3 regions of the Sporomusa sphaeroides DSM 2875 genome follow, and region 3 is predicted to be linked to each of the others. Evidence: riboswitches for the same ligand, from Rfam matches in the RefSeq annotation. Region 3 holds a riboswitch; each other region holds the start of a gene.

Region 1 (10,806 bases), 2.2 Mb from region 3:
CCAAGCTAGTGGTCACGGTCAAGGAGTTTGCGGCCATGACTGGCATTGGGCAGAACCGGGTGCGGGAGTTTTGCTATCTGTCGGATTTTCCGGCATCGAAAGAAGGCAATCGTTTTTTAATTCATGTGGAGGCCGCCAATGAGTGGCTGCGGCGGCGGACCAGTGCTAAGACGGGCGTGAATACGGCCGGGTTGAAGCGTATTCTGCCGTGAGTCAGAAGCGCCGGCGATACAAAGAAGCCTTTTACCGGTGGAAGTGGGCGGGGCCATGAATTACATTGCCGAGCTCAATGCGTTTTATGCCCGGCTGCTGGTGCGGCCGCTGTCAAGTGAAGCCCAGGCCCTGTGGGGTGTCTTAATGCACCTCTTTAACCGGGCCGGCTGGCCGCCCCAGCTGACGGTGGCTGCCAGTACTCTGTTAGGTTTTTTGGGCTACAGCTATGCGACGCTGTCGCGGGCCAGAGGCGAACTGGTGGCGGCCGGACTCTTAGTTCATACGCCCCGCCCGGGGCGACTGGCGCCGTATTATGAACTGCAGCCGTTTAATGGTAAAACTGTGGATAAATCTGTTGATAACCCTGTGGATAAACCGCGACTGGCATTGGTAAAGCCAATTTGCCAATCATAATGAATGGCAAGTGGAATGACAAAACCGGATTTGCCAATCATTATGATTGGCAACCTGAATACATTATTTAAACGTAAACTTTATATATAAACGTAAACCAATAATAGTAGTAGAGCCTGTGACTATGTGGACAACAAGGGGGAGGGCTGGCATGAATAAGGTCTTTCTGGTGGGAAGCTTGTCCCCGGACCTGGACATGCGCTATACAATGAACGGCAAGGCAGTTTGTTCTTTTTCATTAACGGTAAATTTTAAGACCAAGGTACGCGAGGAAACTGACGCCATTGATTGCGTGGCCTGGGATAACCTGGCGGAGCAGATTGGGCAGGCGGGGGAAGGCGGCCGCCGGGTGGCGATTGAAGGGCGGCTGCATACGCGGCAGTTTGATGGAGCGGACGGTCAGCGAAAGAAAGTGACCGAAGTAGTGGTCCGGGATATCGAATTTTTGGACAAGCCGGGGCTGGCCCGGCCAGGATAGCGAAATTCGGGCAGAGGGGTGTGGTGTCGGTGGCAGGGAAAACGGTGACGGTGGTTATGACGGAGCGGATGTACGGACAACTGGCGAAGTGTGCTGCCGTCTTGTCGGCCAAGCCGCGGCGGAATGGCAAAACGCGGGAGGTTAGTGTGGAGGACGCGCTGCTGCTGGCGGCCATGCTGTACATTGAGGAGTATCTGTACCGGCAGGAAGACGGTCGGTCGGGCCCAGCCGTTTCTTGTTCCCCTCCCGGTTGACGGGAGGGGTTAGGGGTGGGTTCATATACCCTGAGCCAGGGCAAAGGTCTGCGACAGCAGCGGTGGACGTCCGCTAATGTCCTCTTTATGTCCAGCGGCAGCGGTAGCCCGGCGAAGCGGACCCAAGGGGCGGGCGTGGACATAAAAGCCATTAGCGGATGGCCGCCTCCCCTTCCCTAAGACAGGGAAGGGTTAGGGATAGGTGGACGTTCCCCTGGTTACTCCCGGCAGGCCGGAGTGCGAGTGATAAGGAGCGTTCGGGCCTGCTCCCCCTGCCTAGTCTGCCGAGTTGTCGCCCAGCAGGATACGGCTCTAAGCGTTAGCGGTGGCCGGACGGGAGCGGATGAGGAGAGTGGAGCGTTAGCGAAACGCCGCAAGGAGCGGACGGCCGGACATAGAGCGGTATCCGTTTTATTGGCACTGAGCGGAGCAGCCCGAGGACGGCAGGCGGAAGACGCGTCAGCGGCTGCAGCGCCGCCCGCAGGGATGCGGAGCGGGCTTACGTGTGTGGAGGTGTTATCCTACTTGGCAGCGGGTGGAATTGTGAAGACGATACGACAACGGGAGGGGATTTTTATGAAAATTGTCATTGACCCCGGCCATTCCGGGCCGGTGGAACCAGGGGCCTGCGCCACCGGCGTGCGGGAGTGCGATGTGGCGCTGGCCATTGCCAAGCTGCTAACCGAACTGTTGTATGAGGCAGGCCATGATGTTTTACTGACCCGGACCGGCAATATTGCAAATGACGGGTTGGCGTTCCGGGCAGAGCTGGCCAATGCTAACGAGGCGGACGTGTTTATCAGCCTTCACGCCAACAGCGTCGAGAGCCCGGCCGCCCATGGCACGGAGGTCTATCATTATCCGGGCAGCGTGCGGGGCAAGCGACTGGCGTCCTGCCTGCAGAGCCGGCTGGTGGCCGAAATGGGGACGGCCGACCGGGGCGTCAAGGAGGCCAATTTCCAGGTGCTTAGGGAAACGGACTGCCCGGCGGCACTAGTGGAGGTAGCCTTTATCTCAAATGAGGCTGACCGGCGGCTGTTGACCGGTTATGCCGGCCAACTGGCGGCGGCGGTAGCCATAGCTGCTGGGCTGGCGGACTATTTTGCCAGCTAATAGCCGCCCGGGTTGGGCACTGCGCTGGTCCTGCCGCTATGGGATGGTCTGTTCTGTCGGCTGCAGCCGACCAGGGGCGTTGCAAGAAGGTACTTTACAACATTGCAGAATGAATGTATAATAATTACAAAATACAATAATCGCTCCTGGAACGGGCGAAACGTGGTGACCCGCGCGAGTTTTACCCCGCGCTTGTCATAATCCGTTCCAGGCGCAGACAGGCACACCTCCCGGGGTGTGCCTTTTGCGTTGGAAATCGTAGAAGAAAGGAGGCACACAATAATGGCTGTAGTAAAAATGCCGCAGAGCAGCACCATTGCCATTAAGTTGCAAAAGGGCGTAACAACCTCCGGCAGTCCGGCGTATGTAACCCGGAATTACACCGGCAAGGCAACGGCGACTGACCAGGATTTGTTCGATGTGGCGCAAGCGCTGATGGGGCTGCAGTCCTATCCGGTGGCGGATATTGCCCGGGTGGATAATGCCTATCTGGTTAATCAGTAAGGATAAGGACGCTTAAACAGCAACAAGAAAAGGAAAGGAGGACAGACCGATGGCTGATACTAATACGAAGACGCTAGAAATGGTTTTTACGACAGCTGGCGCTAAGGAAGTGACAGTGGTTGTGAAAGATCCGAAGGACGGTCTGACACTAGCTGCCGTGCAGGCAGTGATGGCCACTATCATTGCCAAAAACGTGTTTTCCAGCACCAGCGGCGATCTGATGGCTGCCAAGGAAGCGCAAATTCGCCAGTTGGCCATTACCGAGTTAACCTAAAACAGGAGAGGAGGCCCTGCAAATGGAAGAGCTGGCCCGCCTGACGGCGACCTATGGTTTTCCTATGGTAGTGGCCTTCTATCTTTTGGTCAGACTGGAAAAGCGCCTGACCGAACTGACCAGCGCGATCAACAAAATGTGTTATTGCGTCGAAAGGATGGAGGTCATGAAAAAATGATGCTGAAAACAGTCTATGGTCCGCCACCGGTTGATGCGGAACGGATTGAGGCGGCAGAAGCAGAGTTGGAGAGCGCTTTGGTGCGCGAGGAGGATTTAACAGCTGAGGCAATGACTGCATCTCTAAAAAGACGAACAAACGCAAACCCGGACAAGGAGGCGCGTGCTCAAGACGCTTGACGTCCTGCTTACTACCATTGATGCGGTGTTGGAAGCTTTGCCGGAGGATATCGATAAAGAACATCCCGAACGGCTGAAAATTATCCGGGATATTCTCGGACTAGTGATTACCGCCCGAAAACTGCATGCCTTATAAACGACGGAAGCACGCCGAAACGGTGTGCTTCTATATTTTTAATTGCAGCAGTAGTAAAGTGAGTGATTGGTACGACAAAACCCTCCCTGAACTTGCAAAGGGAGGGTTACGCTATAAGAGGACTCAGTCCGAATAAAAATCCCGGCATAAATAATAGCCGGGAAAAATGATTACTCTCATAATCGCCTTCCCATCGCTCGTGGGTCAAACGGTGACTTTTAAATAGGCAGTTCTTCTGACTTAGGGTCATTGCTTACCTGCGCCTTCCCGGGATATCCAGTGGCATTATGCAGGTTTGCTCTCCGTCACAGCGGCGGGACCGTGTTGGTTTTACACCAAACTTCCCTATTAAGCCCGTAGGGCACCTATTTCGATCATATGCAATTGTATTTTCTAAATTGCAATCATAATAGCACTTTTGTTTATTGAATGTCAATTGTTGAAGATTTTGGCGATTATTGATCTTTAAAATGTAAATTGATGCGGCATCAGGATTTATACCGGTTGAATCAGTACATAAGCATCAGTACTTAAGCGACGCTCAAAAAATGTAAAAACTACAAAAGAAATTGACACATCATTACAAAAAATGCTATTATGAAACGAATAATGGAGTATTAACCTTTCAGGATAATTAAATAGCGTTAAGATAGGTGCCCGCAAGGGCTTAATAGGGAAGACCGGTGTAACGCCGGCGCGGTCCCGCCACTGTAATAGGGAGCGAATCCAAAGTATGCCACTGAGACACGCGTCTTGGGAAGGTTTGGACAAGCGATGATCTAGAGCCAGGAGAACTGCCTGTCTGTCAATCACCGTTTTACCTACGAGCGATAGGGAGGGGGTTAAGTACATACATGTTGTATGGTATTTCTTCCCGGCGTTTTGCGCCGGGATTTTTTAATACAACAAGGGGTACTCTTTCTATCTCCCGCCGATGGCCGGGAGATTTTTTTATTCGTAGTAGGTATGGACGTTGTCCAGTTAAGGTGGAAGGTTTAAGAGAGGTGAGTTATTGACACAAGAAAGGCGCTCACGCAAAACTGTAGTTACGTCTGAGGGGAATATGGCTTGTTATAGCAGTATCAAGAAACAAGGGAGAGAAATAGCAGAATGAAAAAAAGTATTTTGTTGTTGACGTTGATGGTTGCCTTAGGGACAGGAGCCACGGCTTTTGCAGCGGAAAATGATTCTTTAACTGTAAATGGCGACATCAGGTTACGGTTTGATAAACAAACGAACTATAATCAACCAGACTTTAACGCGAATAAATACCGTATCCGTTTAAATTTAGGATATAAGCTAAGCCCGGAATGGTCATTCAATACAAGGGTGGTAGCTGGTGATTCACTGTTTGGAGATGCTCCGCCTAATGTCGATGACGTGCAGATTTCCGTTGCCAGCTTAACATACAAGCAACCGGACTGGAATGCTACGATTGGTCGCCAGGTGTTTAGTATGTTTGAAGGACTTGCGGTTAGCATGGATGATGGCCACACGCCTGGCGATGCTGGTTATCCAGCGGCGGGAAACCGCCCGGATGGTGGTAACGCAAAGAATTTCCCGTCTTTACAAGGGGCTAAATTCCAAAACAAAATTGGTAAAACAAACGTGACTTCTTTTTATGGGAATTTAAACGCTCGTACTGACGATGGCGCGAATTACAATGTAAAAGGGATTGCGGCTATTGGACCGGTTGGCGCTTTCAAAGTCGGGGGAATGGTCTATACTACCGATTCTTATGTATCTGCTGCTGATGTAAGCAAGTATGGTGTGAAAAACGGCAGCAAAACGGGTTATTCCGTGACAGCCAACACGAAATTATTCAATAATTATTTATATACCGGCGCTGAGTATATCTGGGGTCTTGCCGATACGCACGATAAAGCCTATAAACTGATTGCTAAGACTCCGGAAACAAAAAAGGTCGGCGATATGCAGTATGCGGTCGAGTATCGAAATATAGAGCAAAATGCGCTGGACTATAACTCTTGCACGAATACGGCGCGTGGAATATCGATGATGCGTACCAAAAATATTAATATCGGCGACTTTACCTACTGGGCTCTTAGCGCCAAGCGCCAGTTAACTCCCGAGCTAACAGCAACGTTATTCTATGAAAAATATAATCCGCAAAACCATGGGAAAACAACCCCGTCAAGCGCACAAGTGGAAGATCAGGTCTATCGTCTGCAATTAGATTATAAATTCTAACAGGAAATTACCGGATGTAAACGTGTAATTTTGCAAGCAAAAATTTCTAGTTGATGCGTAGTTTGCGTTGTCAGTGATATTGTTTGTACGCAATGAATTCCGGCTGCAGTGGGGGTTGCCAAAAGGCTGACTGTTGCAGCCGTTTGGCAATAGAAAGGAATGTGCATGAATCCACAAAATGAGAAAGACTGTTTAAAGATTGCGTTTTATGGCAAAGGCGGAATTGGCAAATCCACAGTTTCCGCCAATGTTTCCGCAGCGCTGGCGAGCCAAGGCTGTAAGACTTTACATATCGGGTGCGATCCAAAGGCGGATTCCGCACGTTGCCTGGTGGGGCGTAAAATTCCTACCGTGTTGCAACAATTGCAGATAAAACCAGAGGGGATTGACAGGAACGATATTGTTTTTCCGGGTTTCGGCGGTGTTGACTGCATCGAGGCGGGAGGGCCTGAGGCTGGCATTGGCTGCGCCGGCAGGGGAATCATCACCATGATGGAGGAATTGAAGTACCTGGAGCTCTGGCGTGAGGGCTGGGACGCTGTTATCTATGACGTGTTGGGCGATGTTGTGTGTGGCGGCTTTTCAGTTCCGATGCGCGAAAGATATGCAGATACCGTTTATATTGTGACATCAGCGGAGTTCATGTCGCTATATGCTGCCAATAACATCATGAAAGCGATTAGCAGAAGCCAGGGGGCACGGTCCGTGACGCTGGGGGGATTAATTCACAATTGTAGAACCGGTGAGTCGAAGCGCGAGGCAGTGGAGCAGTTTGCCTTATTGACAGGTACGCAGGTAGTGGCCGATGTCCCATTCAGCCGGGAAATAACCCTGTCAGAACTGGCAGGCAAAACCGTGCTGGAAAAGTATCCGGATTCAGAAGCCGCTGGTTTCTTTAAAGAACTGGCGGGGGTCATTGCTAAACATCAGGGTCAAACGCACATAAAAGCGCTGAATGATGATGAACTGGAAAAATTCAGTCACTATATGCTTGATCTGGAATTGGCAAAAGCATAATAGCGGGGCCGGAAATGGGAGGAAATGAATTTGTCTTGTGCGGGTTATAAACAGGGAAGCAACAGTATTGAAAAAATCAGTCTTTCGGCTGTGACGGATACAATACCGCTCGATAGCTTTTTTGACCGGGGCATAGCGGATGATGACTGTGGAGAACTGGTTAATCTGGCCTTGGCTGTGCCGGGCATTGACGTAGTAGCGGCAGGCCCTGCCTCTTGTTCGCGGGTGCTATACTTCAGAGCTGCGAAAAAAAGGTTGGAAGAACGCTTGTTTTTGCACCCTATATCCAGCAATGATTTTACTGCCGGCAATCATCTGCAAAATTTGGAAGAATCGCTTACAGACCTGGCGGCTTCGCGCCGATCAAGAGCGATCATTGTGTATGTTACTTGTGCCGATATTCTTGCAGGCACTGATTTTGCCAGTATAACCGGACGCGTAGAATGTCAACACGGGATACCGGTGAAGGTCTTTGAGCGGGGGCCGCTTTCCCGGCGACGGACGCTTCCCAAAGAGCGGCTGTGTGATATTTTTATCGATTTGCTGCAACGAGGCAACCGGAGTGGAAGCAATAACTGCATTCACTTGTTGGGAGACGCCGGGAAGCTTGCTGAAACTTCCGGACTAAGAAAGATGCTTATGCACTACTGTTCCGACGGGGAAATCAGAGAATTTGCCGCGCTGGACTCTTACGAACAATTTGAGGAAATGACAACAGGCAAACTGAACATTGCCTTGGATCGCTTTGGTTATGACTTGGCAGTGGGCATACAGAAAAATTGGAACATACCTTTCGTATTTCTGCCTGCCTGCTACAATATGAAAGAGATCAAAGGCAGCTATGGGGCATTGATGAAGGCGCTACATACAACCTGGGATTTCAGCCAGGATTCGAAAGCGTATCATCAGTTGGCAGCACAAACTGCTGCGACATTAGCAGGCAAACAAATTGCGGTGGGAATTGGCGCAAGGTCTTTCGAACTCGCCTATGCTCTGACGTTGGCTGGCTTTTCTGTTTCCACAATATTTGCGGATACCGTGAATAAAAACGATAGGGCGTACATCAATGCGCTTCTCGCCATAGGAAGCCAGGCGCAGGTATATCTGATTTCAAACGTGACCAGCGAAACGCAGGCGGGCGGGTTTGCTGAAATCGATGTCGCCATTGGCGAAAAAGCAGCGTTTTACTGTGCGAAAGCAAAAGAAATTCTGGTGAGTGCCGACTATCGTTTCGGTTATGAGGGAATCACGGAAATTATGGAGGCGATGAGATGACAATGAAATTAACTCGCCTTCCTTCGCTGGCAAGCGACTATTCAGGCGCATGTTCGGTTCTGTATGCGATGCAGGCGCTTACCCTTTTGTACTCGCCAGGCGGATGCAGCAGCGCAATCATCGAATGCGATGAGATCAGGGATTTGCGGCAGACCTTGTTTTTCTGTTCCAAGCTGGGGGAGTTGGAAGCCGTCATGGGCGCGGCGGATGAATTCCTGCTGCAGGCACAAACTCTTTGTGCGCACAACCGCCAGACGGAATTTACCGCTATTATTGGTACGCCTGTACCGGCGTTGACCGGGATCGACATTGCGGCAGTTGCCGATGAGTTGAGCCGGCAGACAGGCTTGCCGGCCATGGCGCTTTCTACGGAGGGATTCAAGGACTACTACTCCGGTGTTCATCAGACGCTGTTGGACTTGGGGAAGCGTTTTCTGGAGAAACGGGAGAAAAAGAATAACCAGGTCAATATCATCGGGTATACGCCGCTCAGTCTTGGCAGCCCGGCGCATCTAGCCGAACTGATGGATGAACTGGAAGCGTGCGGTCTTACCATCAACGGTTCGCCGCTGGCAAAGAAGAATTTGGGCGACTTTAAGAACATGTCCGCCGCCGCGTTGAATATTGTCGTATCGCATGAAGGCGCGGGGCTGGCTCAATATATGCAGCAAGAATATGCAATTCCTTACGTTTTACATGTGCCAATAGGAATGTGGGGTATGCGGCGGTTGTTTAAAACATTGGAGGCGGTGACAGACATCTCGCTCGGCCGTACAAGCCGGAACCAATATGACCAAACTGGCAAGGCACTGTCGGCACGACGCGCCGTGGTGATCGGCGAACCGCTGTTTGCTTCTTGTATAGCCGCCTGTTTGCAAAATGATTTTGGGCTTGCCTCTGTTGAACCAGTCAGCCTGATAAAAACCGATAGGCGTATGAAAAGTGTCTATCAAGAAGAATCGCTTTCCAGTGTCCGCTTTTTTACATGCGAGCATTCACTGGCTCAGTGGCTAGGGGAAGGGCAGCCGGATATAGTTATTGGGGACCCTTTGTATCAAACACTGGTACGCCAAAAGAATATCCAGTATGTGCCGCTGCCGCATGTCGGCTTGAGCGGTTCAATGCACGCTGATTTGAATTATGAGTTCATTGGTAAGAAAGGCTATGATTATTTAGCAGGATTTATCGGGTCATGACATTCAAGTAACATAACGGAGGGGATTTTTATGCTGGAGCATCGTAAAAAATGGTTGCAAGGGGTAGCACTGCTGTTGGCTGTGTTCTTTATGTTAAGTCTCGCAGGCTGTCAATCCGGGGGGAGCGGAAAGAAACCGCCAACCGGACAAACGTCTGAAACAAAAATTGTCACCGACTTAGTGGGAAACCAAGTGAAACTCAAGGCTAATGTGGAAAAAATCGCCGTTGTGCCTGTTCCTTGGGCTACGATTGTTTATGCGGTAGATGGGACGGGTAAAAAAATCGCTGGCATGCATCCGTCGGCGATGAAGGCCTATCAGAGTAACATATTGAAGGCTATGGCACCGGAAATGGCTAACGCGAATTCGACGTTTGTAGACAACAATTTCAACGTGAATTATGAAGAAGTCGCCAAGCTGAAGCCGGATGTGGTCGTTATCTGGGATTATCAGCCGGAGATTGGCAAAAAGCTGGCAGAACTCGGCATTCCGTCTGTAGCGATCAAATATGGCACGCTTGAGGATGTACAGAAAGGCATCAAGCTGGTCGGGGAAATCATTAATCAGCAAGAGCGGGCCAATGCGCTGATTCAGTATCATCAGGATACAAACGGCTATCTCAAGTCCAAGGAGAGCGCACTGGCGGGCAAGAACAAGCCTAAAGTGTTATATTTACGGGATGAGCAACTGCAAGTCGCGGTAGGCGACTCGGTGAACCGAATCATGATTGAAACGGCAGGCGGTACAAATGTCGCTAATGAGGGTAGCGGCCAATGGTCAAAAATAACCATGGAGCAGGTTATGGCGTCGAACCCAGATGTCATTGTTATCAGTAATTTCTCCAATGTGTTGCCGGAAGATTTGTACACGAATAAGTTTCCCGGGCAGGATTGGAGTAAAATTGACGCCGTAAAAAATAAACGAGTGTATAAAGCGCCGATGGGAATTTATCGCTGGGATGCACCCTGCGTGGAAACGCCTTTAATGATAAAGTGGCTCGGCAAAGTTCTTCAGCCGGCAGTTTTCAACGATTACGACATGAGGGCTGATCTGAAAAGCTTTTACCAGACATTCTTCAACTATAAGCTCAGTGATGCGGAACTTGATCAAATCCTAAACAGTAAGCAGAACCCTGGCCTGAAAATCTAACACTAAAGAGTGTGATTGATGAATAAATAAGGTCAGTTGTTGTTTTGATTGGAGGAGCGAGGGAAGCGAAGCATGATGTGTAAACAACAGAATTTGAAGTTTGTGTGGATGGCTGTATTGGCTGTGCTGCTGATTGCCTTTTTCGTATCTCTTTTTGGGGGCCGTTATGTAATTCCTCCCCATGAGGTCGGCAGCATACTGCTTGATGGAATGCG
Region 2 (10,313 bases), 2.3 Mb from region 3:
TTATTCAAGGTTATGATCTCACAAAACTTTATACGAAATCAGGTATCCGTCGTCAGGGCGGATTTAAAAGGGAAGTCCGGTGTGATTCCGGCGCTGTCTCGCAACTGTGAAGGAGAGCCATATTTCTGCAAGCCTCTTACCAAGGAGAATGTGGTGATGACCCAAGTCAGGGTACTGCCTGGTTTCTAGTGTCTCAGCTGAGACATGTATATCCGTACAGCCTGCGATGCACAGGTCTGGGATTAAGAACACTCGCAGGCATAGGCTAGCTCTGAGCTAACATATGACTGGAGGCTTGTTAAGGTGAGCTTTCTCGCCTGACAGCCAGCGAGCGGTTTTTGACCCGGCACCGGCAGCAGGCAGCTTTAGCAACAGGTAAAGCGTCGATTGTTCCGCCGGGCGGAATAGTCGGCGCTTTTTGTTTCACTTGTGAGCTGCTGTCATGGATCAGGCCCATGACAGTAATATACCCGGTGCCGTTTAGCCGGCACCGCATACAAATCATTGCCAAAGGGGGATAGCGACAGCCTGCAGCCCCATGCCGGCGCTTTAAAGGACAAGCAAACCAAAGCCGCTGCGCCGGCGGGGAGAAGTGAATATATTTTACCGCAGTCCGGTAGTAGGAGAGGTGAGCTATGAAACGCCGGAGGATCGAGACCTTAACCCGCGCACTGCTGGACTATGGCTATCATGTCCGGCAGGTTCAGCATATTGTTGAGGAAGCCGGAAGGAATGGCAGGGCTGAAATGATGGAAGATGCCATTATCGAAGCGCTGGAAGCGTATGTGAAGTTTGCTGCCAGGTGCAAACAGCAAGGGCACAATATCTGCTGATTTTCGGCATAATGCTTCGAAGTCGTGTATAGAATGAGAAAGTGATGACAAATGAATATCGTTGGGATAGGTGCCCTACGGGGCTTAATAGGGAAGTCCGGTGCAATGCCGGCGCGGTCCCGCCACTGTAACGGGGAGCAATCTCGCAGATATGCCACTGGAGCGAACGCTTTGGGAAGGTGCGAGAAAGCAATGAACCGGAGCCAGGAGAACTGCCTGTCTGACAATCACCGTTTGACCTGCGAGGTATGGGGAGGAGATTACGCAACAAGCCAGGACGGCTTTCGTCCGGACAGCGTAACCACTCCCGATGAGGGAGTTTTTTTTATTGCTTAGAAGCACAAATCAAATAGGAGAGGAAATGGCATGAAGCAAATAACACGCAGTCTTTTATTACTTATTGCCGTATGTTTCCTGGGCGGCATACTGGCCCCGGCCGGGGCGCAGGCCGCCAAGGCCAAGGCCAAACCGGAGCAAACCGTGGGCTATGTCAACCGGCAGCAGGTTTTCGCCAGCTACCCCGGCATCCAGGATATCATGAACCGCATTCAGACCATGCGGAACGAGGCGCAGCAAGACTACGACACCCGGAGCAAGGACCTGCCGGAGGCCGAGCGGCAAGCCTTAAACGACACCATCGCCCGCGAGGAAGCCCGGAAGGAAGACAACCTCATGAAACCGGTAGGCGACAAAATCGAGGCGTCCATTAAGGCCGTTGCCGAGGAAAAGGGACTGACAGTAATTATCGATGCAGCAACCGTGGTCTATGGCGGTATTGATATCACCGCCGACGTGATAGCTAAGCTCAAACAATAAGCGGGTAGTTTGGCCTTGAACATTAGATTGATTAATCATGGGAAAGATCACCGGGTTGATGCCGTACCTTGGCCGACAACGTGATATCCCTGATTGATAGATGAGACTTGATTCAAGCGGGGCTTTAACCCCAATGAATCCTGGTCGGAATTATCCGGAGGTTTAGCCGCTCGCCTGTAGCCCGTAGGGGCATAATCCCCCTTATAGAAGATGAGAGTCTTGGAGCCGGTTAACCTTCGGAGAAATTCCCTACTTTTGTAAAGGAGGTGAGCGTTAGCGCCTAACCTGCGAGGTTAAAACTCCAGCAGCCTAGTCTGCTGCTGCAAGGTAGTCAGGTAAGAAAAACTATTAAAAAACGAAAGCGAGGAATGTAAAATGGCGAGTGAATTAGCGTATGGGTTGTATAACTATGGAGTGGGTAGCGGTGTAGGCGAAGTCGGCCGTTGCAAGTTTGATGCGTCGACCACACCGACAATTCAGCATAATGTTACCAATCTTACAGGTTTAGCACCTGATCCGAAGGTATTCTATTTCCTGAATAAAGACGGTCAACCCCGCCTGTTGGTTGCGGAAACCGTCTATGATTCCTCTTATAATCCGCTGCCAAGCGAGTTCCGGATTCTTAATGCCGCAACCTTTGCCCAAGTGTATCCGACTTCCGGCACGGTACAATGGGGCTACGGCACCGCCACCGCGGATAAGCTGGTGAACGTATATGCTTTCAAGAGAAATGGCACCGATGATTATATTTACGGTATTGATTATGACCGCCAAACCGTTTTCCGCGTACAAAATTCCTCCGGTGACACCTATTCCTTCGACACGGTCAATAAGTATTACTTCAATACCGCAGCCGCTCAGGACTATGGCATTGATGTCGCTGTTGACGCCAATAATGTATACGCCCTCTTTATTTCGGCTACTGACGTTTGGGCCGGTAGTTATAATGACAGTACAGTGGTAAAATTAACGACGGCTTTGGCGCTGGCGTCAACGCCGAATACCAATAGCACCCTTGGCAAAAACGCCTTCGGCTTTGCCGAATATGGCGGCGACCTGTACATCACCTCCATCGGCGGCATGCAGCAGAACGGCTTCAGCAACGGTGCCGATTCCAAACTGGAAAGACTGGTGAAATCCACGATGGTTTCCAGCGTTTTGTTTGCCGGTAGCTCAACTTCTACGACAGATGCAGCCAAGGGTGATTTCCGCGACATTGCCATTGGCGCTGGCGGTGAGGTATTTGTATTAACCGGTTACTATAGTAATATAAGTACCGGTGCACTTACCGGTTACCTGTACAACACGGATGTGACAACTCTTAACACCGGTACTGGCGGTTATATAGATGATACAACCTTAAATCTGCCCAGTCAGTCACTTACTACTTTCGCCGGTTATTTCTGGTCGCTGATTTACAACAATTCCGACAATATGGTTTGGTTTGCCCGGGGCAACGATTTCGCGATGTATCAATATGATGTTGGCTTCACGGTAGAAGGCTCTATTGCCGCCAATGCTTTGGCGTCAAGCGGTACCGGCTGGAGCATTAACGGTGCGGCTATTTACGAACCGGTAGTCACAACGCTGGCCCTAAAAGCGGCTCCGGGCGGCATTTCCGGCGGTACGGTGCGGGCCTCGCATCCGGCTTTTGCTTCGGTATCGCAGCAAGCCTTTTTGGAAAGAAAGAAACTGCTAGGCATCTAATATTTGCAGCTGATAACAACATAATGAACCCGGGAAGCAGCAGGGCTAAGCCTTGTTGCTTCTCGATGGTTTATACAGAGGAAGGATGTTTTTGTGCAGTACAAACGTAAGTCTGCCGGTAAACAACATCGGCGCAAGCAGCGGCTGCTGGCGCTGGCTATTTGCCTGGCTTTATCCGCCCCGGTCTACGCCGCCCCCACTGTGACGCCGGTAGTCAAACAGGAAATTGATACAGCGACCGATACCACGGTGGGCAATGCGATTTACACCGACGCAGGCTATGAAAAGCCCAGCGGCAACTCCGGCAGAGCGGGGTATTACACGTCCGTAACCATTGGCGACGGCTATATCTGGCGGCCTGTCGATATCTATAAGACTACGGGTCATGTAGATCCAAATAGTGCCGCGAATAATATTGCAGTAGAAAAGCTTGTTTTAGGCAATAATGCCGCTATCGATTTAGCCTATTTCCGCAGCACGGCTTATGATCCGGATGTCAATGTGTATTATGATACCGATTATGACACGCAGGTTACCAGTAAGGGCCGTTCGCTTAGAATTACTAATCTAACCTTAAACGGTGATTTCACCTACCGGACAAGCGTTGGCATGAGTTCTACCGATCATGGGGGGCAGGCCAGCAATGTATTTGTACCACGGCTAGTAGTATTAAACAACCCTACCATTGCCAGGCTGAACGCTGAAGGCGGCATCCGGCTCTTTTATCAAATCAGCTATGTCAATGTGGCTACGGTAGAGATGCCTGACGGAACCTTTAGACCGCAGCTGGTGGATTTTTCCCAAAATCCTGCTTCCTTTGTTGCCGATCCGACGAAGACATCAGGCTCAGGGGGAAGATATTTAATAGCTACGTTTGGCGGCTTAACCGCGGAACAGGCTGCGGCCTTGGGCGAGACGCTGGATGTCGTCGGCCAGGCTACCCTGATGGATGCGCCTCTGACCAAGTATCTGGTAATACCGGGTGAAATTGAGGAAGATATTAATCCTCCACAAGGGGGCAATCCTGCTAGTGGTAGTGTTGAGTATAATATGAATGGCTACACCGTGACCAATTCCGGCTTGGCCTCCGAGTCGGTCATGGCTGCTGCCGACAACCAGCGGGCCTTGCTGAATTTGCACCGCTTTGAGGACAATGCTATTTTCGGTCATACCCAGGATTTGCGTCTGGCCAATCAGAACCGGGCCGCTACCAATCAACTGCTGACGACGCCGGAGGGCCATGCGGAAGCCAGCCTGTGGGCGAAAATGTCCCGCGGCAAGTACAAGTATGACAGCGCCTATGGCCGCAGCATTGACCAGTATTTCAGCAATATCCAGGTAGGCTTTGAAAAAGAGCGGCAGGGGGATTTTTATGACGGCAAACTGTTTTACGGCACTTATTTAGGTTATACCGACGCTAAAGCCTCCTTCCTGTCAGGCCAAAGCGACCTGACAGGCAATAGCCTGGGCGCCTATGCCAGCTGGCAGGGAAAAGACGGACGTTTCTTCGATCTCACCGCCCGCATTTCCCGGCTGGAAAACAGCTATGACTTTACCGATTCCTCCGGCATCGTCAGCCGGGACAATGATTACAAAGCCTGGAACTACGGGCTTAACGCGCTGTACGGCTACCGGAAAAATCTGGCCAACGGCGTCTACTTTGAGCCGCAGGCCGGCCTGTCCTACGCCAGGCTGGGCGCTGCCGCCTTTGCCCTGCGGAATGGCGTGCAAATTCGCCAGGACAGCCAGGACTTCCTCACCGGCCGGGTGGGGGTGCTGCTGGGCAAAAAAAATCAGGAAAATACCGATTATCCCAGTGATGTCTATGCCAAGGTCATGGTAAACCATGACTTCATCGGCGCCAAGCGCAGCCTGGCCGGCTTTGGCAACAGCACCCTGACAATGGAGCCGGTCACACATAAGGATACCTGGGTCGATCTGAGCCTGGGCGCCACCAAGGCCATCTCGCGCAAAGGCACCGCCTATCTGGAGCTGACCAAGACTCTGGGCGGTGAAGTCAAAACCGACTGGATGGTTAACGGCGGCTTACAATGGTATTGGGACGCCGGTCCCGACCCCAACCGGAAAGCGGCTGCAGACAAGCCGGCAGCCGTCGCTCTTAGTGTGGACCAGGCAGCAGCTAACCTGCAGCAAGCCGGTCCGCCGGCAAGTACCGGGCTGGCAGCAGGCCAGGCCCTAACGGCTGACAGCCAGACCGCTCAAGTGGACACTGCTAACCTGTCGGCGGCAACTGCCCCGGATGTCCCGGCAGCTTCGGCTGCGGCGGATGCCCCAACTGCCCCGGCACCGGCAACAGCTGGGTCTGACATCAGAAGCGCCGCTGCGGTGGAAAACCCTGCCGGCTACACCTTCGGTGCTGTCCTTGTTGAAGCGCCTCGGCCGGAATGGGAGAAAAAGCTCTCGCCGGGAACAGTTACCGTAGTGGATACTGCCAAATTCGCAGGTGAGCAAAAGACTCTGCCCGATATCCTGCAAACGGTAGCCGGCGTTTTTGTGCAGCGCGTCCAGGGGACCGGCCACTACGCCGTAGCCCGTGTCCGGGGTTCAACCGGCGCACAGGTCAATATCTATATTGACGGTATATTAGTCAATTCCGCCGCCGAAACCGGCGTCGACCTGTCTTTGATCCCGCTTGAAAATGTAGCTAAGGTGGAGGTTTACCGGGGCTATGTGCCGGCCCGGTTTGCCGGCGCGGCTATCGGCGGCGCCATCAACATCGTGACGAAAAAGCCTGAAAAGGTTGGCGTGACGGTGAAACAGGGTGCCAGCTCCTTCGGTGGCTATACCGGCGCGCTGGAAACCGTTGCCCCGTTAGGCAGCGGTACGCTGATGTTCAATCTGAGCCGCGACCAGGCCCGCGGCGATTTTAACTATCAGCAGCATCCGAGACCTTATTATCAAAAAGAAGTGGATACCTATGGCGCCGAAAGAACACGGCAGCACAATTACTACCGGAATACCTCGGCCATGCTCAAATGGCAGGACGACAACTGGTTTGCCAAATTCCAGTATGACCGGAAAAATACCGGCATTCCTGACGGCATCAATTCCGCCGCCCAGATTGACATCCCCGAGCTCAGCAGCGGTTACCGGTATATGATCACCGACAAATACCGGATGGAGGTGGGCCGCCGGCAAAGTGACGACAACCTGGAATGGGGCTGGAAGCTGAACTACGAAAATAACGACAAGCGCGCCCGGGCCACCTCGCCGGTAACCAAGTGGACGCCGGCCGGCATCAAATACTCCAACTTTGATAACGAAGTCTACGGCGCCGCCGTTGACGGCAGCTGGCAGCTGGGCAATCACATGCTGGAATTCCTGTTTAAATACTCTAAGGAAACGATGGATGTAAATGCCAGCTATTGGGGTTATACGACAGTCGTGCCAGCGAACAGTACCCGCCAATGGCTGCCGCATTATGACATCAAGAACTATTATTTCCAGCTTCAGGACAATATTGCGCTCGACCGGCATAAGTCGCTGCTGCTGTCGCCCATCGTCCGGGCGCAAAAGATGGAAATGAACACCTTTACGGACGAGGAAAATGCCTGGCAGTACTCCTATGGCGTCGGCCTGAAGAAAAACATCCACGACGGGCTGGCTGTCCGGGCCACCTACGGCACCTACAATAAAGCCCCCAACTTCTATGAAATGTTCGGTGACGGCAGTATGATGGTTGAGCCAAGAAATGCAGCCTGTGTCGGCGGCGACGTCACCTGGGAGCATGGCAATCAGTTTGATCTTGGCGTGGATTGGCGGGGCCGGGCCTTAGGCGCTGACGCCGACATGTCCCTGACCTATTTCAACCGTCATGTGCGGGATTTGACCTCCTATTTTATCACCTTTAGAGGAACGGCGATGTATACCAACTTCGGCGAAGGCCAGATTGACGGGATTGAGTACGAAACCCGCTTCAAGTGGAAGAACTGGGAGCTGGAGCAAGCCGTGACCTATAACAATTCCAAGCTGACCAAGCAATTGGGCAAATACGGCACCAAAGAGTCGGTTGATCAGCCTTTCACCAACATCCCCAAATGGGAAACCAATACCCGCCTGACCTATAACTTTAACGACCGGAAAACATCTGTCATTGCCGAACTGCATTATTTAGGCAAAGTTGTGAATCAGTACAGTACAGTTAACACGGAAGAAGCCTGGTGTGATCCGATAAGGTTTGTCAATCTTGCGGTGAAACACAGATTCAACCCCAGCGTTAATCTGACAGTCGGTGTCAATGATATTGGCAACGAAGGGCCTAAACAATTGATGTATCAGAGGTATATGAACCAGTCTCTAAATACGCCTATGCCGCAGCAGGGACGGACGTATTATGCAACCATGCAATATACGTTCTGATGCCAATATCCTATGAACCGTTTTAGCTTACTAAGAATGACAGTTAACCGGTTGCAAAAGGAGGAATAACAATAAACGCCGATAAGCAGGCAGCACAGCAGAACAGCACGTTTGTACTGGACATCATTCCCCCGGTGGCGTTGGCCATCGCGCGCAGGGAGCGCTTGTGCCAGGAACTGGACAGGCTTTATCGCGAAGAAGCTTTTTTGGGTAAGCCGGCGGCCGGTCAGCCTTTTTATGAGTATTATTACCGTCAGCAGGCCGATGCTTTCGTAGCAGGATATTGCCACAAAGCGGCAGGCTTGCTGTTGGCGGTTGAACAGACAAGGGACAACCAGGGCAGGGCACTCGAATTGGCTACCGCGCTGCTGCAAACCGGCTGGCCTGATATCGCAGCCCATTTGCGCAGCAGTGGCAGCATGGTGCCGTTTGACTCTTTTTGGCATTCGCCCCAGGCTTTGTCTCAGAGCGAGAAAGCCGAAATAACCCGCGATAATTTCTGTGTCTTTTTGTACCTGGCCAATTTGTTGCACAAAGAGATTAAGAACGATACGGCGTTATTTGAGCTGATTTTTACCAACTGTGTCAAAGAAGAGCTGTATTTCCGTACTAAGTTTGCAATTTCGCATTAAAAACGGGGAAGCAGGGTGATACATATATCCCTTGCTTCCTTATTATCATGGCAATGCTGTGTTAGCAGAAGCAAGGAAACAGGAAGCGAGGGGACAGTCATTTTGCTTCTGGCAGAGGAGGGATAGATTACATGAAACTGCAAGTAGTGTTACCTGGCAACCGCACGGTGGGGACAGGCTGGCTGCCGCCGCTGCCTGACCTGCGCGACTACACCGAATGCCATCCCAAATTGCGGGAAATCATCAAACGACTGGGGCTTGACAAGATTGCGCCGCTGCCGCCCAAGGCCGACCTGCGCCAATGGTGCAGCACGCCGGTGCCGGATCAGGGCCAGCTGGGGGCCTGCACCGCCCACGCGGCGGCGGCCATTATTGAATACTTTCAGAACCGGGCCTTTGGCCGGCATTTTGCCGCCTCGCGGCTGTTTATCTATAAAAATGCCCGCAACCTGCAAGGCGTGAGCGGCGACCAGGGGTCTTACATCCGCGATACCATGGGGTCATTGGTCTTGTGCGGCGTACCGCCGGAAAAATACTGGCCCTATACCGACAAGGTTCCCGATTTTGACAAAGAGCCGACGTCCTTTGTCTATGCCGTGGCCGACAACTATGAAGCGCTGCAGTATTTCTGCCACGACCCTGCCGGCACTAATACGGTACCGGCTGATGTGCTGTGCAGTGTGAAAAAATATCTGGCCGCCGGTGTGCCGGCCATGTTCGGCTTCTACGGCTTTGCTTCGTTTGCCGCTACCGATGTTCCCGGCGGCATCCCCGGTCCCGGCCCGGATGAAAAGGCCAGCTGGGGCCATGCGGTGGCGGCCTTTGGCTATGATGATAATTTGAAAATTACAAACACCCAATACAACCGGGAAACCACCGGCGCGCTTCTTATCCGCAATTCCTGGGGCAGTGCCTGGGGCGACTCCGGCTACGGCTGGCTGCCGTATGAATATGTCCTCAATAAGCTGGCGACAGATTTTTGGTCGCTCCTCAATATGGAGTGGATTGCCGCCGACCAGTTCGGGGTGTAACCAGGCCGGTAACGGCATCGGCAAAATTTAGACAGAATAGGGGAAAGACACATGCAAAACAGCAATATCAAAGCTAACAAGTTTCAGGATTTTTTAACGGCCGGTCAGATTACCTGTTTTGGTGTACAGGCTATGGACGACGATCTGCACACCGTTATCTTCCGCACCAATCTGGAGGTGGGCGGACAGCAACTGCCGGTCATGTTTGTCACCGACGACACCTTGCATACACCACTGCAGGTGCGGGTTGTGCCGGCGGTTGTCCAGGGGCCGGGCCGCCAAAGTGTTCTCGCCTATGTCAATGAACTGAACCGCACCTATAAGAGTTTCAAATATTTTATCAGCGAAGACGATGCCCTGATTCTGGACGTTTGCCTGACTGCTGTGCCGGAACAATTCGAACCGCAGCTCGTCAGTCTGACCCTTGATGTCATTCTGCGCCACCTGCAGGATGAATACCCTGTGCTCATGCGCAAAATTTGGGCTGACACTGCGCAGAATTAAAAACACGGACAGGAGAAGGAGATACTGTGAAAAAATTAATCTGGATTGCTATGGTTCTATTTTGTCTGGGGGTAGCAGGCCTGGCGCTTGCCGCCCAGGAGCAGCCGCCGGCGCCGGTGCCTGCCGATCCGGCGGCCACTAATTTTGCCGCCGTTTATCCGACTGTGCAGGAAAAGCTGCCGCCGCTGCCGGTGCCGCCGGTTTCCATGAATGATGCCAAAGCCACTGCCGCCTATATCGCCGCTGTGGACGCCTACTTAAAAGCCGCGCAGGGCTATATTGACGCTTCGGGAAATGATGTGAATTTCATTATCAGGGAAAGAAACGCCGCTATTGAAAGCGCTAACCAGGTAGTGGCCAACTACAACGCTTTTTTCAAGCTTGAGGAAAAAAAATAACAACGCCTGCGG
Region 3 (9,572 bases):
CCACTGGCTGGTCAAGGGTAGTTGGAAAAAAATTGACCGGGGGCTACCAACACCCATGTACCTTACCGGGGATATCTCGGAATCTGGTTACTCAGGTGTTGATATGCCAGGCTTGTTCGAGCGGAAGCGGCAGGAACTGACCAGTAAGGATTTGCTGGTAGGCCGGCGCGATATGGACGGCAGTCTGGAATGGGGCTGGCAGTTCAACTATCTTGATCAGGATAAGCGCTACAGCAATCCGGATCATGCACTGGAGAACGGAGGGGAAAGGGCACTTGGCAAATGGAGTTCTTATGATTCCCGGCGGTTTGGCGGGGCCATTGACGGCACCTATAAGGCTGGTGACAACCATATGCTTGAGTTCCTGGCTAACTGGTCTAAGGAGAAAATGGATATTGACGGCAACCGGATGGACAAAAAGGACTTTGAAGATGGTATTACCAATGGTGAACGGTTTCGGACATATTATGAGCATACGCTGTTTAATCTCCAATTGCAGGATACCATTACCCTTAACCAGACCGCCGACTTCTGGCTAACCCCCAGCATTCGCTACAATTATTCTAAGGTCATGGGCAAGGCGATCAGACAATCTAATTTGAGCTGGATGAAACCGGAGGATTCTCAGGTCAGTGATAAGGTCACCTGGCAGTTGGCAGTGAAAAAACAGGTGGATGACCATCTGACCCTGCGCTCTACTTATGGCACCTACTACCGGCTGCTCAACCTGTATGAGATTGCCGGCGATGGCGCTGGTATTATACCTCGTCCTAATGATCCTGCCAGATACCCTGGACAAAGTATATTTCCGGTACCCGAGGAGGGAACCCAGTGGGATTTGTCGGCCATTTGGGACGGCAAGCTGCTGGGTGCCGACTCCTCCAGGGTGCAGTTAACCTATTTCGGCCGCGATTCGAAGAATATACTTCAACTTTACCGTTTCGGTTTGAATTTCTGGTCTTATACCAATGCGACCAAGGGACGGGCCAATGGTGTAGAACTGCAAGGCGATTTCCACTGGGACAAATGGGATATGAATCTGGCAGGTACCTATCTGCATACCAAGCAACATGACAAATTTAATAAACCTGATTCGCATACCGGCGATACTTATTTCGGTATGCCGCACCTCTACGCTCCGGAATGGGAAGGCTCAATGCGTCTGACCTACCGCCCCGACAACCGGCTGGCGATTTTCGGCGAACTAAAATATATTGACGAGATGTATTGCTGGCAGCAGCAACCGGAGCATGTACAAAGCTCCCTGACCACCGTCGGCCTAGGAGCTAAGTATAAAATTGATAAAGATTGCCAAATTATTGCCGGTGTCAACGATCTCTTTAACAAAGGGCCGGAGCAGACATTTACCAGTATAACCTATATACCGGGGGAAAAGCAGGACAAACTCATCGAATATCCTTTGCAGGGCCGTACCTATTATGTAACGCTGCAGTACAAGTATTAGAAAGCAGCCTGTGGCAGTAAAGGAGGTGATGCCCGCATTTCAGGCAGGCAAGATCAATCTGGCAGGAAGGGAGTGATGGCGGGAAAGTAAGCTGGGTACCTCGGGATTTTTCACATAGGAAAATTTTTAAAAAAGTGAGGTTATGAATGATGAAGATGAAATTTGGTTTTCTCAAACGGGCTGTCGTAGCAGCCCTGACGCTGTCCGTGCTTGGCAGCTCAGCCGCGCTGGCCGCCACGGAAAACTTATTCGGCTACACGGTGGTTAATTCCAGCTATTCACAAGGTCTGGCCGGCGCCATCAATGGCGACCGGACCGCTGCCCCCACCACTTTTACATCCAGCACCAAGGTCACCGGCTTAAACAGCGATCCGGCGCTGTTCAACTTCTTCCGGGGTACGGAGAGCCAGCTGGTGTTGCGTCAGTATAATGTGTACTCTCCGGCAACTTTGATCGATAACAAAATCATTGATCCGTTTGCTTCTTCCTGGACGCCTTCACTTGCCGAAAAGAAATGGGATGCTGTGCGCAACCTGCATGCGGCAGCCACCAAGGGTAATTTCCTCTACGCTACTGGCTATGATCTGGGAAAAATTTCGGTTGTCAATATGAGTAGCGGTTATACGCAAATAAAAAGCTATCAGTTCCCGACTGACTGGTCAGCTATTTCTTTGCCGACCGGAGCTTCGGTTCACGGTGAAGGTTTAACTGTGGTTGGTGACTATTTGTATGCGCTGTTTACCGTAAATCCGAGCGGCGGTTATTCGGTGTATTCCGACAGTATCGTTGTAAAATTATACATTGACAGTTCAACTGGCGATTTGTATTACATGGGTCACATCGCTGTTGGCAAAAACGCTTTCACCCTCGACCATTATAACAACAAGCTCTATGTTTGCGCCCTGGGCGGCATGCAGAACGCCGGTAGCTCTAACGCCGACACCCGTCTGGACATCATTGACCTGTCTACCTTCACTAAGACTACCGTTAACAAGACTACTTCCATGACCGGTGATTTCCGTGATATTACCATCGTTGACGCCAATACTGCCTATGTTTTCCTCGGCAACTATGATACCTATTTTACCAATATGGTCGGCGGCGTGTACCGCACCAGTGTCGCCAACCTTGCCACCCCTTCCGCCTGGACTAAGGTTAGTAACGTAAACTCGGGCGGCTATCTCTGGGGCATTTATGCTGACAGCAACCGTTTCTGGTTTGTCAAAGGCAATCAGATCGACATCTATCCCGGCCTGCCTGCCAGCACCTCTGATACATCTACCAAAACCTTCACTCCTGGCGATCTGGGCTACACCGGCGGTAACCTGAACTCCGCGATTATCCTTGCTCCGGATCAACCCTCCGGTTTTGCTGCCAAGAGCGCTTCCGGCGTGGCTAAATCCTTCGCTTCCCAGTCTGTCCTGGCACAACAAGCCCGCAAAGCAGCTGAAGAAGCCAAGACCGGTCTGAAAACCGTAAACGGCCAAAGAATCCTGAGCTTCAACTAATCACAAAACATGTAATTCATCATCTACATTATACTCCAAATTAAATTAGCTATGACTTTTAACCGAAAAAGTACTGCCACAATCCCCTTGTCTTGGCTATCCGTTCGCCCCGGAGCCCCAAGACAAGGGGATTTTTCCTGGGACAAGGGGACAGGTTCCTTGTCCCACTTGATCTATCTATTCTACTTGTAGATACTCCAGTCATCTTAGTTAATTGCCTTGTTGTGATAATGCTTTGTACGCCGGCTAATAGATTTTTCGCTTAGCAGTTAAGGGATTTCCTTGGTATATCTTTACAATAAATAGTTTATATGCTAAACTATTTGCGGGAGGTCGGAAATATGTGCTCATCATCGGAAAGCTGTGATCCCAAACAGGGAAGTGCTCGTATCGGGCGGCTTATTATGCAGCTCAAGCGTCTGGAGCGGCACCCGCACCAGTTCGGTGCCGCAGGCTGTTTAACGCCCAGCGAAATTCATACCGTTGATGCGATAGGGATTAACGGTCGGATTTTGATGAGTGAACTGGCGGCACACCTAGGCGTTACTAAGGGGGCGGTGACTCAGCTTATCAGCCGGCTGGAGGCTAAAGATTGTGTTCAGCGCACGCCGCACACCACCGACAACCGGGCGACGCTGGTTTCACTGACCGCAAAGGGCCGACAGGCGTATCTGGCGCATGAGCAGTTAAACCGGCAATTTTATGATAAGCTCAGTGCCCAATTGACGGCTCAGGAAATAGCCATTTTTGAAAAATGCATTGATACGTTTTGTGAAGTACTAAAAAAGTGAATTCGGTTCAGTGCGGTTGGCACGTCGGGCTAGGCAGGAGTGTCGCCGCTAATATGGATTTTTTTTGCCGATATAGTTTAGATGCTAAACTATATCGTAATCGTTAACTGCATAATAGGAACAGGTGCCCTTTGGGGCTTAATAGGGAAGTCCGGTTGAAAGCCGGCGCGGTCCCGCCACTGTAACGGGGAGTAAACCCAGGATATGCCACTGGAAGGAAAATTCCGGGAAGGTCTGGGTGCATGATGAGCCGGAGCCAGGAGAACTGCCTGTTTTACAATCACCGTTTGACCCGCGAGCGATGGGGAGGAGATTAGCAAGCAGGGGCTTTCCGTTCCAAGGAACAATGCCGCCTGGTTGCAGCAGATCTTCTCCCGGCAATTTGCCGGGAGATTTTTATATATTATAAGGAGGTTATATGTATGAAAAATCCAGGCCAGAATCCGGGGATGCTCTACCGGATGACGCAGCAGTTCAAGGAGGCCCAGTTGTTATTTGCCGGTATAGAACTTGACGTCTTTTCGTATTTGCAGGAAGAAGCGGAAGCCGGTGTGGTCGCCGCGCAGACCGGATATGATGCCCGCAATCTCGCTTTGTTTTTAAACAGTCTGGCGGCAATCGACCTGCTCAAAAAGAACGGGGAGTATTTTCAGAATACCCCGGTGGCCGAGGCGTTTCTAAACAGGAACAGTTCCTTTTACCTGGGCGAATATCTGGTTTTTTGGAATGAGATGACCAGCCTGCACCGGGTGGCAGAGCAGGTGCGTATGGGGCCTGACGCCGGTACTCAGCAGCATAATCAGGGCGGCAGGGTTTATAATTTCCGGGAGCTGGCCCGGTTATCGGCCACAGAAATATATACCGGACGGGTGCAATCGTTTTTGCAGGCCATCCGGGGCGTATTTTTGCCGGATAGCGCCTTGCGGCTGCTGGATCTGGGCGGTGGTTCCGGCATGATGGCGATAGAATGCGCCGCGTATTTCCCGCAGGCATCGGGGGTAATTTTTGAGCATCCCCTGGTTGCCGACATCCCGGAACAGTTTGTCAAGGAGCGGGGGCTGGCGGACCGCTTAGCGGTTTGGCGCGGGGATTTTACGACAGATGACATCGGGACAGGCTATGACCTGATTATTGCTTCCGGCGTTCTGGATTTTGCCAGCGCCGATTTGCCGGGAATGGCCGCCCGGATTGCGCGGGCGCTAAAGCCTCATGGTTATTTGTATCTGGTCAGCCACCAGGTCAGCGCGGATTTCCTTACGCCCAAGGAGTCGATTGTCAATTGGCTGTCAAGCCATCTGGACGGGCTGAATCTGCTGCAGAGCCGGCAGAGTATTGACGCCGCGCTGGCTGCCGCCGGTCTGACAAAAATGAGCCAGCAAGCGCAGGCGGGTGTGATCTCCGGGTTGGTCGGCGAGCTGTATCATTTTGCCTAAATGACGGGTAATGACACAAGACAGGTTTGGAGGGATTGTATTGTTTAAGGAACGCAAGGTTATTCCGGCACTGCTGGCAACGTGGCTGATTGCGGCGCAGGCTTTTGCCGCCACCGGCGAAGAGATCGGGGCAGCGCCGGCTTTTGTCCTGGAGGAAATGGTGGTTACGGCCACTAAGACACCGGTAGCGGTGCGGGAGGTTTCGGCTGATGTTGCCGTTATCACCCAAGAAGAGATTAAGGCTCAAAACGCCCGCACGCTGCGGGATATCATCGGTTCGGCAGCCGGTGTGGGCATTATGCGGGCGAATGGACGGGCGGCGTTGTCCATTCGCGGCTTTGATTCCCGCTATTCTATGATCCTGATGGACGGCAGGAGAATTCCGGCCGAGCCGGATGCCAATTATGAACTGGACCGGATTTCACTGGATAATGTGGAGCGAATTGAAATTGTCAGAGGGCCGGTTACATCGCTCTATGGCGCCGACGCCCTCGGGGGCGTTGTCAACATCATAACCAAAGCATCGACGCAGAAAGCTTGGCATTTGGATCTGGATCAGGGATTGTGGACAGATAAGGGCGACCGGCAGGGACGCTATGCGTTTTCCTACGATTCAGGCCGGCAGAATAAGCTGAGTGTTTTTCTTGCCGGCAATTATACAGATACCGCTGAGTCGCTTAAAAGTGACGGAACTACCTTTTTGCCCTTTGGCAAACGCAGGAATATTTCCGGCCGGGTGGATTATTTTCCCCGTGACGGGGAGTTGATTTCCCTGAGTGCCTCGTACATGGAGGAAAAACAGGAGGAATATGCTTCGATGCTGTCGATGGTGGGGACTTTGGCCACAGCAGTCCGGGACGACAACAACCGCACATATTACGGCGTCAGCTACAAAAAAACACTGACAGGCGGTGAGTTGTTTGTCAATGCCTATCAGACCATCTGGGACAAGTACAACGATACCGTCAACCGCAGCAACGGCCTGTATGTGAATTCGGTTTACGGCTATTACCGGATATCGGGAATCGAGGCCAGGGTCAGTAAAACGGCGGGGCCTGACCACCGCCTGACTATCGGCGGTGAGTTCCGGCCGGAACTGTACCGCGGGACCGGTATCCGGACAGGCCGGGGTACTTTCACCAAAACCTTTCATGGCAAAACCTATCAGGGCTCGGAGGTAAAAACCGATTATTCGGCGCTGTATGTGCAGGATGAGTGGGATATGGCTCCCAAGCTGTCTGTGACGACAGCCGCCCGCTATGACGGCAGCGACCGGTTCGCGGATAAGGTGAGCCCCAAGCTGGGCTTAACCTACAGGCCGGAGCCTGGCTGGCGCGTCAAAGCAAATACCGGCAAAGGCTACCGTGTCCCTTCCCCGAATCAATTGTTTCTGGATTTAAATGTAGTCCGCAACGGCGCGCTGGTCAAGCTTGCCGGTAACAGCGACCTGAAGCCGGAAAGCTCTACTTTTTACGATTTGGCTGTTGAACGGGACTGGGGCCAGGCAACCGGCAAGCTGACCTTCTTTTCCAGCAAGGTCAGGGATATGATTGACGAGGCGTGGGTCAGCGCCGCCCATATTGAGTATCAGAATATCGGCAGGGCCAGCCTGCGCGGGCTGGAAGGCGAAATCACTTGTCCGCTCACTGACAGGCTGAGCTGGTCGGGAAACTATACTTATCTGGACGCCGGCAATGATCTGACCGGCACCCGGTTGTTCAACCGGGCGCGCCACAAGGTATCCTCCCGTTTTTCCTACCGGCCGGCGCCGGATTTAAGTGCCAGCATCTGGGTAGATGCTTACCGGGATTATTTGTTTCAGCAAAGCTCGGGCAGCGGGGTGAATAAATCGTTTGCTGTTTGGAATATGAATGTTACAAAAAAAATTAACGAGAACCAAACGATAGCGGTGGGGGTGGAGAACCTTTTCAATCATCAGGATGAGGAGCTTTCACTGCCGGGTACCTTTGTCCATATGAATGTCAGGTTTACCCTGTGACCGGCTGGCGAGGAAAGGAGCGACATATGATTGCCAGGGGGTCTTTGCTGCTGGCGCTTATGATCCTGCTGCAGTCGCTGCGGCTGCTGGTGCCGGTGCCGCCCTTTGTATCCATGTTTGTCATCGGCAGTGCGGTTAATGCCTGCCTATTGCTAGCTGCCGAGACCGCCGGGCTGAGAGCCGGATTCATTATCGCCTGTCTGGCGCCGGTTGTCGCCTATTTTCAGCAGGCCTTGCCTCTGCCGGTCTTTATTTTGCCGGTGGCTGTCACTAATATTGTTTATATTCTGCTATATGAAGCCGGCCGGAAACACCATTTGTGGCTGGCAGTACTGCTGGCGTCTGTGGGGCGGATGGCTGCTTTATATTTTTCTGCCACCTGGATTTTCAGTTTTATTTCCCTGCCGGCCGGACAGGCCTTTTTTCTCAAGACTGCAATGAGCTGGCCGCAGTTGGTTACCGGTCTTGCCGGAGGTGTTCTGTGTCATTGGCTGTATAAACGCCTGCCAGCAGCCGGTAAAGTAAGATAAAACAATTAGTGGGACAAGGGACAGGTCCCTTGTCCCACTTCAACTATATCATGTGAGATATGGAGACTGTGTTTATGTATTTGTTGTGAAACAACGACTTTTAAAGAATAGCTTGACTATATGACCGCTATATAGAGTAAAGTAGACAGAAAAGCTATATTTTAAGGGGTGAAAATAATGAATACGGAAAGAAAGCATCCTAAGTATCAAATTCCTAATGAACCGCATGCCAAGCATCGTTATGAAAGTGCACTAAAGCATGTTCAACTGGCGCGAGAAGCCGGGAAAAATTCGGAAGAAATTCATGAGATTTTTCGCAAAGTAATGAATTTCGACTCTAAAAATATCGAAAACATTTCTCAAGATGAGGCACACAAAAAATACCGCACCGCAGTGATTCATGCCCGGAAGGCGTTAGAAAATGGCAAAAATCCTGAAGAAGCTCATGAAATTTACCGGAATATTCTCTCGGGAAATACGGCAGGAAAATGTCATCACAAAGTTGATTAACTGGTGGTAAGCTTATGCCAGGCTATGAAAGCTATGAGTCCGGGAAGGTTTAGGCAATGATGATCCAGTTCAAGGAGCATGAAATGCCTGAGTATACCCTAAATGATGGAAAAGGCGGAATTGAGCTTAGTTAAAGAAACTGAGCCCAATTCCGCCTTTTGTTTTAGCAGGTGGTGTACTCCACCTGAAAAGAGATTTGATTGATATATGTTTTTGTATCAGTAGTAAGCCAGTGGTTTTTCAGCGGGAAAACATATACATTACTGACAATCTGCAAGGCATTGCGTTGCACAAAATCGAGGATTTCCTTATATACGGAAGCTACTTGTTGGTAATAAGTTCCTTGGAAGCGTATGGTGAGATATAATCCCTCCGGACGGATAAAGCAGTGCTTCTTAGGAATGGAATGAGAAACAGGCGTAAAATATTGTATTGTTTTATTAAATTTTTCTGCAAAAAAATCATCTTTATCTATGATCCAGCCGGTAGTAAATTCCTTGAAGTGTTTTTTGGAGAAGGCGGTTTGATTATGTTTGGACAGAAGCCTGAACCGTTCCCGCAAAGACATGGTTTCGGTTAAAGGTTCACTGACAAATAGAATTTTTTCTTTTTGAAAGTTTACTTGAATTTGATTGAACCGGGTTTTGCGTATTTTTTCTATTGTTTGTAAAGACAAATGTAAGCTCTTTTTAATGTTTAGCGTATCTTCTATAATTTTATCACATTCTTTTTCTTTCGCCAGTAATATCTGTTCGAAATTATCAACATTGCGATCTTGCAGATAATTCTTTATGCCCTGAATGGAAATATTTAATTTCCTCATATTTAGAATAATTTCCAGCAAGAGATATTGAGAAACCGAGTAATAGCGATAGCCGTTTTCGCTGACATAGGCTGGAACTAATAGTCCGTGTTTGTCGTAATAAAGCAAGGTTTGCTTGGGAATAGCATAGAGAGAGGCCAATTCACCGGCGGTAATATAGTTTTCTTTGTTAATTGTCATATGTTGTATTCTCCTACGCTTATTACATATAGGAATCCAGGTGCATAAAACAATGGTTGAACCTAAAACCTTCTTTTATCCCCATTATTAATGATGAATTGGGTTTGTGTCAAGAAAGGTTAGTTTTTATTTAGGATAAAAGCTAGCTCCTCTTATGTCGGGATAACAAAAGTGGTCAGGCCTGGGAAAAAAGACTTGACTATATGACCGGTATATAGTTTACCCTTATAATCCAGAGTAAATTTTGACATATATCTTCTAAAAACGACGATTTTTGATAATGTTTGCTAAAATGGTGAAGTGAAGTTGTATATTGAGTTAAGTGTTCTTCTC

The links. Region 3 has a riboswitch for cobalamin ahead of SPSPH_RS03385 (methyltransferase). Riboswitches for the same ligand answer to the same signal wherever they lie in the genome.
Region 1: another riboswitch for cobalamin. It lies ahead of SPSPH_RS13985 (hypothetical protein); the one in region 3 lies ahead of SPSPH_RS03385 (methyltransferase).
Region 2: another riboswitch for cobalamin. It lies ahead of SPSPH_RS14510 (OmpH family outer membrane protein); the one in region 3 lies ahead of SPSPH_RS03385 (methyltransferase).

The regions. Positions count from the first base shown of each region.
Region 1 is NZ_CP146991.1:2,981,674-2,992,479, reverse strand. It holds gene SPSPH_RS14035 (helix-turn-helix domain-containing protein) at 1-212, shown strand, start outside; gene SPSPH_RS14030 (hypothetical protein) at 268-627, shown strand; gene SPSPH_RS14025 (single-stranded DNA-binding protein) at 779-1,105, shown strand; gene SPSPH_RS14020 (hypothetical protein) at 1,135-1,359, shown strand; gene SPSPH_RS14015 (N-acetylmuramoyl-L-alanine amidase family protein) at 1,936-2,472, shown strand; gene SPSPH_RS14010 (DUF1659 domain-containing protein) at 2,755-2,976, shown strand; gene SPSPH_RS14005 (DUF2922 domain-containing protein) at 3,026-3,250, shown strand; gene SPSPH_RS14000 (YvrJ family protein) at 3,273-3,428, shown strand; gene SPSPH_RS13995 (hypothetical protein) at 3,425-3,607, shown strand; gene SPSPH_RS13990 (hypothetical protein) at 3,591-3,743, shown strand; cobalamin riboswitch at 3,952-4,127, opposite strand; cobalamin riboswitch at 4,378-4,559, shown strand; gene SPSPH_RS13985 (hypothetical protein) at 4,854-5,954, shown strand; gene SPSPH_RS13980 (nitrogenase iron protein NifH) at 6,120-6,971, shown strand; gene SPSPH_RS13975 (nitrogenase component 1) at 7,002-8,246, shown strand; gene SPSPH_RS13970 (nitrogenase component 1) at 8,243-9,442, shown strand; gene SPSPH_RS13965 (ABC transporter substrate-binding protein) at 9,473-10,591, shown strand; gene SPSPH_RS13960 (FecCD family ABC transporter permease) at 10,664-10,806, shown strand, end outside.
Region 2 is NZ_CP146991.1:3,093,921-3,104,233, reverse strand. It holds cobalamin riboswitch at 24-196, shown strand; gene SPSPH_RS14520 (hypothetical protein) at 299-511, opposite strand; gene SPSPH_RS14515 (hypothetical protein) at 636-833, shown strand; cobalamin riboswitch at 885-1,067, shown strand; gene SPSPH_RS14510 (OmpH family outer membrane protein) at 1,200-1,649, shown strand; gene SPSPH_RS14505 (hypothetical protein) at 2,025-3,356, shown strand; gene SPSPH_RS14500 (TonB-dependent receptor domain-containing protein) at 3,450-7,736, shown strand; gene SPSPH_RS14495 (hypothetical protein) at 7,871-8,368, shown strand; gene SPSPH_RS14490 (C1 family peptidase) at 8,500-9,399, shown strand; gene SPSPH_RS14485 (YbjN domain-containing protein) at 9,451-9,903, shown strand; gene SPSPH_RS14480 (hypothetical protein) at 9,930-10,301, shown strand.
Region 3 is NZ_CP146991.1:749,323-758,894, forward strand. It holds gene SPSPH_RS03370 (TonB-dependent receptor) at 1-1,465, shown strand, start outside; gene SPSPH_RS03375 (hypothetical protein) at 1,612-2,973, shown strand; gene SPSPH_RS03380 (MarR family winged helix-turn-helix transcriptional regulator) at 3,315-3,764, shown strand; cobalamin riboswitch at 3,870-4,051, shown strand; gene SPSPH_RS03385 (methyltransferase) at 4,187-5,197, shown strand; gene SPSPH_RS03390 (TonB-dependent receptor plug domain-containing protein) at 5,238-7,196, shown strand; gene SPSPH_RS03395 (ECF transporter S component) at 7,223-7,726, shown strand; gene SPSPH_RS03400 (hypothetical protein) at 7,904-8,236, shown strand; gene SPSPH_RS03405 (MerR family transcriptional regulator) at 8,400-9,239, opposite strand.